2 linked regions of the Alloacidobacterium dinghuense genome follow. Each later gene encodes a partner of the first gene's protein in a complex. Links are inferred from orthologs where the notes say so. Each region holds a gene or a part of one and is shown on either strand. Other genes may lie near its edges. The genes, in order: accB and accD.

The links.
Region 2: the proteins of accB (region 1) and accD are in contact, whole or in part, in a solved structure (PDB 8UXZ), measured with the Escherichia coli proteins. The link is inferred for Alloacidobacterium dinghuense from one-to-one orthologs.

The regions. Positions count from the first base shown.
Region 1 is NZ_CP060394.1:3,043,079-3,046,187, reverse strand. Bases 318-3,105 are described here. They hold accB (acetyl-CoA carboxylase biotin carboxyl carrier protein), read left to right. Parts: upstream 318-1,353; coding sequence 1,354-1,857; downstream 1,858-3,105. Other genes in these bases: accC (acetyl-CoA carboxylase biotin carboxylase subunit), read left to right, coding at 1,864-3,105; H7849_RS12495 (M24 family metallopeptidase), read left to right, coding at 318-1,326. Outside these bases: yihA (ribosome biogenesis GTP-binding protein YihA/YsxC), read right to left, coding at 1-55; more of H7849_RS12495, read left to right, coding at 235-317; more of accC, read left to right, coding at 3,106-3,109. UniProt on the Escherichia coli protein: This protein is a component of the acetyl coenzyme A carboxylase complex; first, biotin carboxylase catalyzes the carboxylation of the carrier protein and then the transcarboxylase transfers the carboxyl group to form malonyl-CoA.
Region 2 is NZ_CP060394.1:5,036,630-5,039,893, forward strand. What follows is about bases 310-3,252. They hold accD (acetyl-CoA carboxylase, carboxyltransferase subunit beta), read left to right. Parts: upstream 310-1,332; coding sequence 1,333-2,172; downstream 2,173-3,252. Other genes in these bases: H7849_RS20980 (23S rRNA (pseudouridine(1915)-N(3))-methyltransferase RlmH), read left to right, coding at 341-769; cobO (cob(I)yrinic acid a,c-diamide adenosyltransferase), read left to right, coding at 775-1,311; H7849_RS20995 (hypothetical protein), read left to right, coding at 2,181-2,699; H7849_RS21000 (SRPBCC family protein), read right to left, coding at 2,694-3,155; H7849_RS21005 (helix-turn-helix domain-containing protein), read left to right, coding at 3,201-3,252. Also shown: more of H7849_RS21005, read left to right, coding at 3,253-3,264.

The sequences.
Region 1 (3,109 bases):
GGAAGCGCTCGGGGGAAACGGCGGACAGTAGGAATTTGGAGTAAACACGCTGCATGGTGAAAGGGCAAGTATAGAGGAGATTCGTTGGCGGACTGAAAAGGTTGGTTAAGTTTGTGTCTTTCCACCCTTCGCTATGTCCGGGATGGGTCCGCCGTTATCGTGCGGTTGGTTAGGAAATGCAGATCCTTCGCGTTGCTCAGGATGACAGCCTTCACACCTGCTATAACTTTGTGAGTGAGGAATCATTTAGGGCGTATTCGGGCTCTGCGTAAGCAGATGCGGGAGCAGGGAATTGACGCGATGCTGGTGACGCATCTGCCGGATGTTCGCTATGTATGCGGTTTTACCGGATCGAATGCGGCGCTGGCTGTGACGGCGAAGCGCGCGGCGATGTTTACCGATGGGCGCTACACTTCTCAATCCAAAGAAGAGACGCTGGGCGCTCGCGTTGTGATTGCGAAGAAGTCGGCGCTGCGCGAGGCCTGCGCGTGGCTGGAAGAGCCTGGCGTTGCTGCTGCGTATTTTGATCCGGAACAGACTACGGTGGCTGCGCTGGAGATAATGCGCGATGCGCTGAGCAAAGGGAAGCGGCGTGGATTCTTTCAAGCTTTGAAAAAGCCCATTGTTTCGGAACTGCGCATGGTGAAGGATGCCGACGAGTTGCTGCTGATGGAGCGGGCTGCGCTGCTGGGGTGCAATCTGTTTACGGCGGTGCTGCCGCATATGCAGGCGGGCGTGACGGAATCGGAAATCGCGGCCGATCTTGAATTTTTTGCGCGCAGCATGGGCGCGGAGGGCATGTCGTTTGAGACGATCGTGGCTTCGGGAAAGCGGTCGGCGCTTCCGCATGGACGCGCGACAACAGCGAAGGTGCCGGGGCGCGGCTTCGTGACGCTCGACTTCGGTGTTATTCTCAATGGTTATTGTTCAGATATGACGCGCACTGTCCACATGGGCAAGCCGGGCAGGGAAGAACAGTCTGCGTACGAGGCAGTGCTGGAGGCGCAGGAGGCAGCGGTTGCTGCAGTAAAGCCAGGCGCAACTTGTGGAGAAGTAGATGAAGCCGCGCGGAGTGTGCTGCGCGGGGCAAAGCTGGACAAGTACTTTACCCATTCCACTGGGCATGGTGTCGGGATTGAGATTCACGAGTCGCCGCGGGTTGCGGCAGAGCAAAAGCAGGTGCTTGAGCCGGGCATGGTGATTACGATAGAGCCGGGCGTTTACATCGAAGGGAAATTTGGCATTCGCATTGAAGACATGGTTGCCGTGACAAAGAGCGGCGGAAAAATTCTGACGCCTGCGCCGAAGGCGATGATCCAGTTATGATGCTGTGAGCCACAGCGAGATATCGAGATGAATCCAGAAGAGATGAAAGAACTCAAAGAGTTAATTGAGTTCCTGAAAGAAAGTAAGATTGGCGAGTTTGACCTCGAGCGCGGCGACCTGAAGGTCCGCATCAAGTTTGCCCAGGAAGGCGCTTCGGCTGATCTGGCGAGTTTGAGTCGGCTGCTGGCGGCTGCACCTGCCGCGGTTCCTCCTCCGATTACGTTGCCTGCGGTGCAGGCGGCGGCTGCCGCACCAACTGCGGCTCCTGTTCCCGTGAGCGATGATGCTTCCCTGCACATTGTGAAGTCGCCGATTGTCGGGACATTTTATGAGGCGCCTGGTCCGGGAACGCCAGCGTTCGTGAAAGTTGGCGATCAGGTGGAGCAGGGGCAGGTGCTCTGCATCATCGAGGCGATGAAGTTGATGAATGAGATCGAGTCCGATGCGACGGGCGAGATCGTGAAGCGTTTTGTCCAGAATGGCCAGCCGGTGGAGTATGGCCAGCAGCTCTTTGCGGTGCGTCCGCACTAGGTTTCTATGTTTCGTAAGGTTTTGATCGCCAATCGTGGCGAAATTGCGCTGCGTGTGATTTGTGCCTGCAAGGAACTGGGCATTCGCACGGTGGCTGTATATTCCGAAGCTGACCGCAACTCGCTGCATGTGCGCTTTGCCGATGAGGCCATTTGCATCGGGCCGCCGCGCTCAGCGGAGAGTTATCTCAATGTTCCGGCCGTCATCAGCGCGGCCGAAATTGCCGATGTGGACGCGATTCATCCCGGCTATGGACTGCTGAGCGAGAACGCGAATTTCGCGGAAGTGTGCCGCGCTTCGAATATCAAGTTCATTGGGCCGCCACCGGAAGTGACGCGGTTGATGGGCGAGAAGGAGAAGGCGCGTCAGGCAATGAAGAAGGCCAAGGTGCCAATTCTTCCCGGTTCAGACGGCGTGATTCAGAACGAAGACGAAGCAATCGAATGGGCAAAGTCGGTTGGCTTTCCGGTGATTCTGAAAGCGACGGCTGGCGGCGGTGGACGCGGCATGCGCGTCGTACGTTCTGCTGATGAGCTGCCGGGGCTTTTCCAGGCGGCGAGCAGCGAGGCGGCGAATGCCTTCGGCAACGGCTCTCTCTATATGGAGAAGTTCATCGAGAGGCCACGGCACATCGAATTTCAGATTCTGGCCGATGAGCATGGCAATGTGATTTCGCTGGGCGAGCGCGAGTGTTCGATTCAGCGGCGGCATCAGAAGCTGATTGAAGAGGCTCCGTCGCTGCAGGTGACGCAAAAGATGCGCGACGACATTGGCAAGACGCTGAAGCGGTCGCTGGAAGGTGTCGGCTACCAGAACGCGGGCACGATTGAGTTTCTGATGGATGAGGATGGCAAGCTGTACTTCATCGAAATGAACACGCGCATTCAGGTTGAGCATCCGGTGACGGAGATGGTGACGGGGATCGATCTGGTCAAAGCGCAGCTGCGCATTGCTTCGGGCGAGAAGCTTTCGAGCATTCTGCCGGAGCCGACGACGATTCGCGGGCATGCGATTGAATGCCGCATCAACGCGGAGCATCCGGAGAAGTTCACGCCGTCAGCCGGAAAGATTACGGTTTTTAATATTCCGGGTGGCAATGGCATCCGTGTGGATACTGCGCAGTACGCGGAAGGTGTTGTGCCTCCGTATTATGATTCGCTGATTGCCAAGCTGATTGCGCATGGCAAGGATCGCAATGAGGCGATGGCGCGCATGCGGCGAGCGCTCGATATGTTCGTGGTCGAAGGGATTC
Region 2 (3,264 bases), 2.0 Mb from region 1 along the record:
TTGCCACGATTTGCCGCCCTATCTCGCAATCGATGGCCCAATTGCTGGAGGCCTCTTAGAGCGTGCGCATTAGATTAATCGATTAGTAATCGATGTCTTGATGGCGCTGGATTGTGATTGCTTCGCATTTAATGGTTGACAGTTCTTTGAGAGGATGAAAATCCATTGCAGAAGTTACTCGGAAGATATTGAAGCTGAAGTAATGACACGGTGTTCAGATCTCTAATTTTTCATAGATATATTGGCCCATCTATGACAAGTGGAAAGACCACCCATACGTAAGCACTTTGAGTGGACTGGCCGACAACAGTAGACTCGCTGGGTGACCGTTTCGATTGCAATGATTAAAAGGGGTCCCGGCGAATCTGACTTCACGTCGGCACTCAAGACATACGCCAAGCGAATCGGCAATTATGCTGCAGTCGAGATTCCGGTCTATGCCTCCGAGTCTGCTTTTCTTCAAACCCTTTCGCGTCACCGCTCCCGTACCGTGCCCTATCTGGTGCTGCTCGATAGCCGAGGCAAACAATTCGCATCGGAACAATTTGCCGAGTTGCTGGGCAAACAACGCGATCAAGGGCAGCAAAAAATTGTCTTCGCCATCGGTCCTGCCGACGGCTGGTCGGACGACGCCCGCAGGCAGGCAAACCTGCTGTTATCGCTTGGGACAATGACATTGCCGCACGAACTGGCTCGGGTAGTCCTCAGCGAGCAACTCTACCGGGCGTTTACAATCCTATCTGGGCATCCGTATCACACGGGCCACTGAGGGGTATGACCGAATCGCGCAAGGGGCTGATCCTGATCAACACGGGACCGGGCAAAGGTAAGACGACTGCGGCCATGGGAACGGCTTTGCGCGCTGTCGGCAACGGCCTGAAAGTGCTGATGCTGCAGTTTCTCAAGGGATCCTGGCATTACGGGGAACTCGACGCTGTCGATGCCTTCAACGGCAACTTTGTCATCAAGCAGATGGGCCGCGGATTTGTGAAGATCGGCGGAGCAGAGACTGATCCGGAAGACATCCGCATGGTGGAAGAAGCATGGGAAGAAGCACGAAAAGCCATTCTTTCCGGTGAGTGGGACATGGTGGTGCTTGATGAGATCAACTACGCCATCAGCTACGGCATGCTTGATCCCACCAAGGTTGCAGAAACGCTGCAGCACCGGCCCGAGATGGTGCATGTTGTGCTCACCGGGCGCAACGCGCATCCATCCTTGGTTGAGATCGCCGATACCGTTACGGAAATGCGCGAGGTAAAACACGCTTACCAGAAGGGCATTCTGGCACAGCGTGGCGTGGAGTACTAGTGAGCGACAGAAAGGGTAGGCATGTCCTGGTTTAAGCGGCAGGAAAACAAAATCGAGAGCGGCGGAGAGAAAACAGTTCGCACCGAGGGACTTTGGATCAAGTGTGAGAACTGCGATCAGGTCATCTTCAAAGCCGATCTTGAAGCCAACTCCTATGTCTGTCCCAAGTGCGGCCATCACTTCCGCATTGGTGCTCGGGCGCGCATCGAAATGCTGCTCGAACCGGGATTCGAAATCGTCGACACCGAACTGAAGTCGACCGATCCGCTGAATTTCAGCGATCTTAAGTCCTACAAATCGCGCCTGAAAAAAGCTCGGCATGATACGGGCCTCAACGACGCCATCATTAATGCATTGGGCCAGCTCGGCCCGCATTCCGTCGTTCTCTCGGTGATGGAGTACGCCTTCATCGGCGGCAGCATGGGAGCAGTCGTGGGCGAAACGATTGCTCGCGCAGTTGATCGTGCCTATGACATGCGCCGACCACTGGTCATTGTTGCCGCATCCGGCGGAGCGCGCATGATGGAAGGTATCGTCAGCCTGATGCAGTTGGCGAAGATTTCCGCAGCGCTTGCCCGTCTCGATGAAGCCAAGGTTCCCTACATCTCAGTTCTCACTGACCCGACCACTGGCGGGGTGACAGCCAGCTTTGCCATGCTGGGTGACCTGAACATCGCCGAGCCGGGGGCGCTCATCGGATTCGCGGGCCCGCGCGTCATTGAGCAGACAATCCGACAGAAGCTTCCTGAAGGCTTCCAGCGCTCAGAGTTCCTGCTGGAGCACGGCTTCCTCGACGCGGTTGTGAACCGCAAGGACATGAAGCCGTACCTGATCCGCGCCCTTGACTTCATGAAGCATTAGAGACATCCATGAAGTCCAGATTCGCAATTCTCGCCAGTCTCGGTAGTGCACTGCTGACAGGCTTGCCGGCCGGAGCACAAACCATTCCGTCGTTCAGCGGCCCTACCCTCGCGAATGACACTCTGCGCTTGCCACCGCCAGCGCCGGGATCCAGAACGATTCTGGTTCTTGGTTTCAGCAAGAAATCGGGCGATGCCTGTAAACCATGGTTCGAGGGCATAACCGCGCAGCTCAAAACGAAACCACAGATCGGCTATTACGAAATGCCGGTATTGGCCGGGGCACCTGGATTTGTCCGCGGCATGATCGTCCACAACATGCGCAGCACCCTGACTCCCGACCAGCAGAAGCACTTCGCGCCCATCATGGAAAACGCGCAGGCATGGAAAGATGCCGTCCACTTTTCCGCACCGGACGATGCCTACGTCGTCATCATTGATGAGCACGGTAACATCTTGTGGCACGATTCCGGCCCTTGGTCGCCAGACAAAGAACGCACACTGCAACAAGCCATTTCCAAGTTATGAAAATGCAGCGACTTGCAGTCCCTCCGCGAGTTCTTTGATCTTCACAAGGATGAAGTCGTCGCCCTTCAGGGTGTCCTCATAGCGCTTTTGTCCTTCGGCTACCTTGGAATAGTCCCCCTGAATGATCTCAAAGGTCGCGCCTCCCTCACTGCGCTTCCTGATCTCGTAGATCATAGTCAGGTAATTTTCCGGAATATCCGGAAAGGCAGAGTTATTCGGGTCGATCACCGTATATTCGAGCCGCCACGGCGCATCCACTGCTACCACCTGACCTTTCACATAGAGCTTGCCGTCCGCCGCGCCTTTCCACAGCAGGCGGGAACCCGGCTTCCAGTCCGTCTCTGCCACGCAGCCAAACATATATTGAGTGATGAACTCATTCTCCGTCAGCACCTTCCACAGCGCTTCCGCCTGGGCATGAACCTCGATCGATTTGCGAATGAATAGTTCTGGCATATCCAAATCTTCCTCGCCACACAATCTAAACTGGAAGCTGCGTCCTTGATTGGAAAAACGCGACAGGAGTCTGCAGCCATTAAACCTGCCGAATATCAGAACGAAGAGT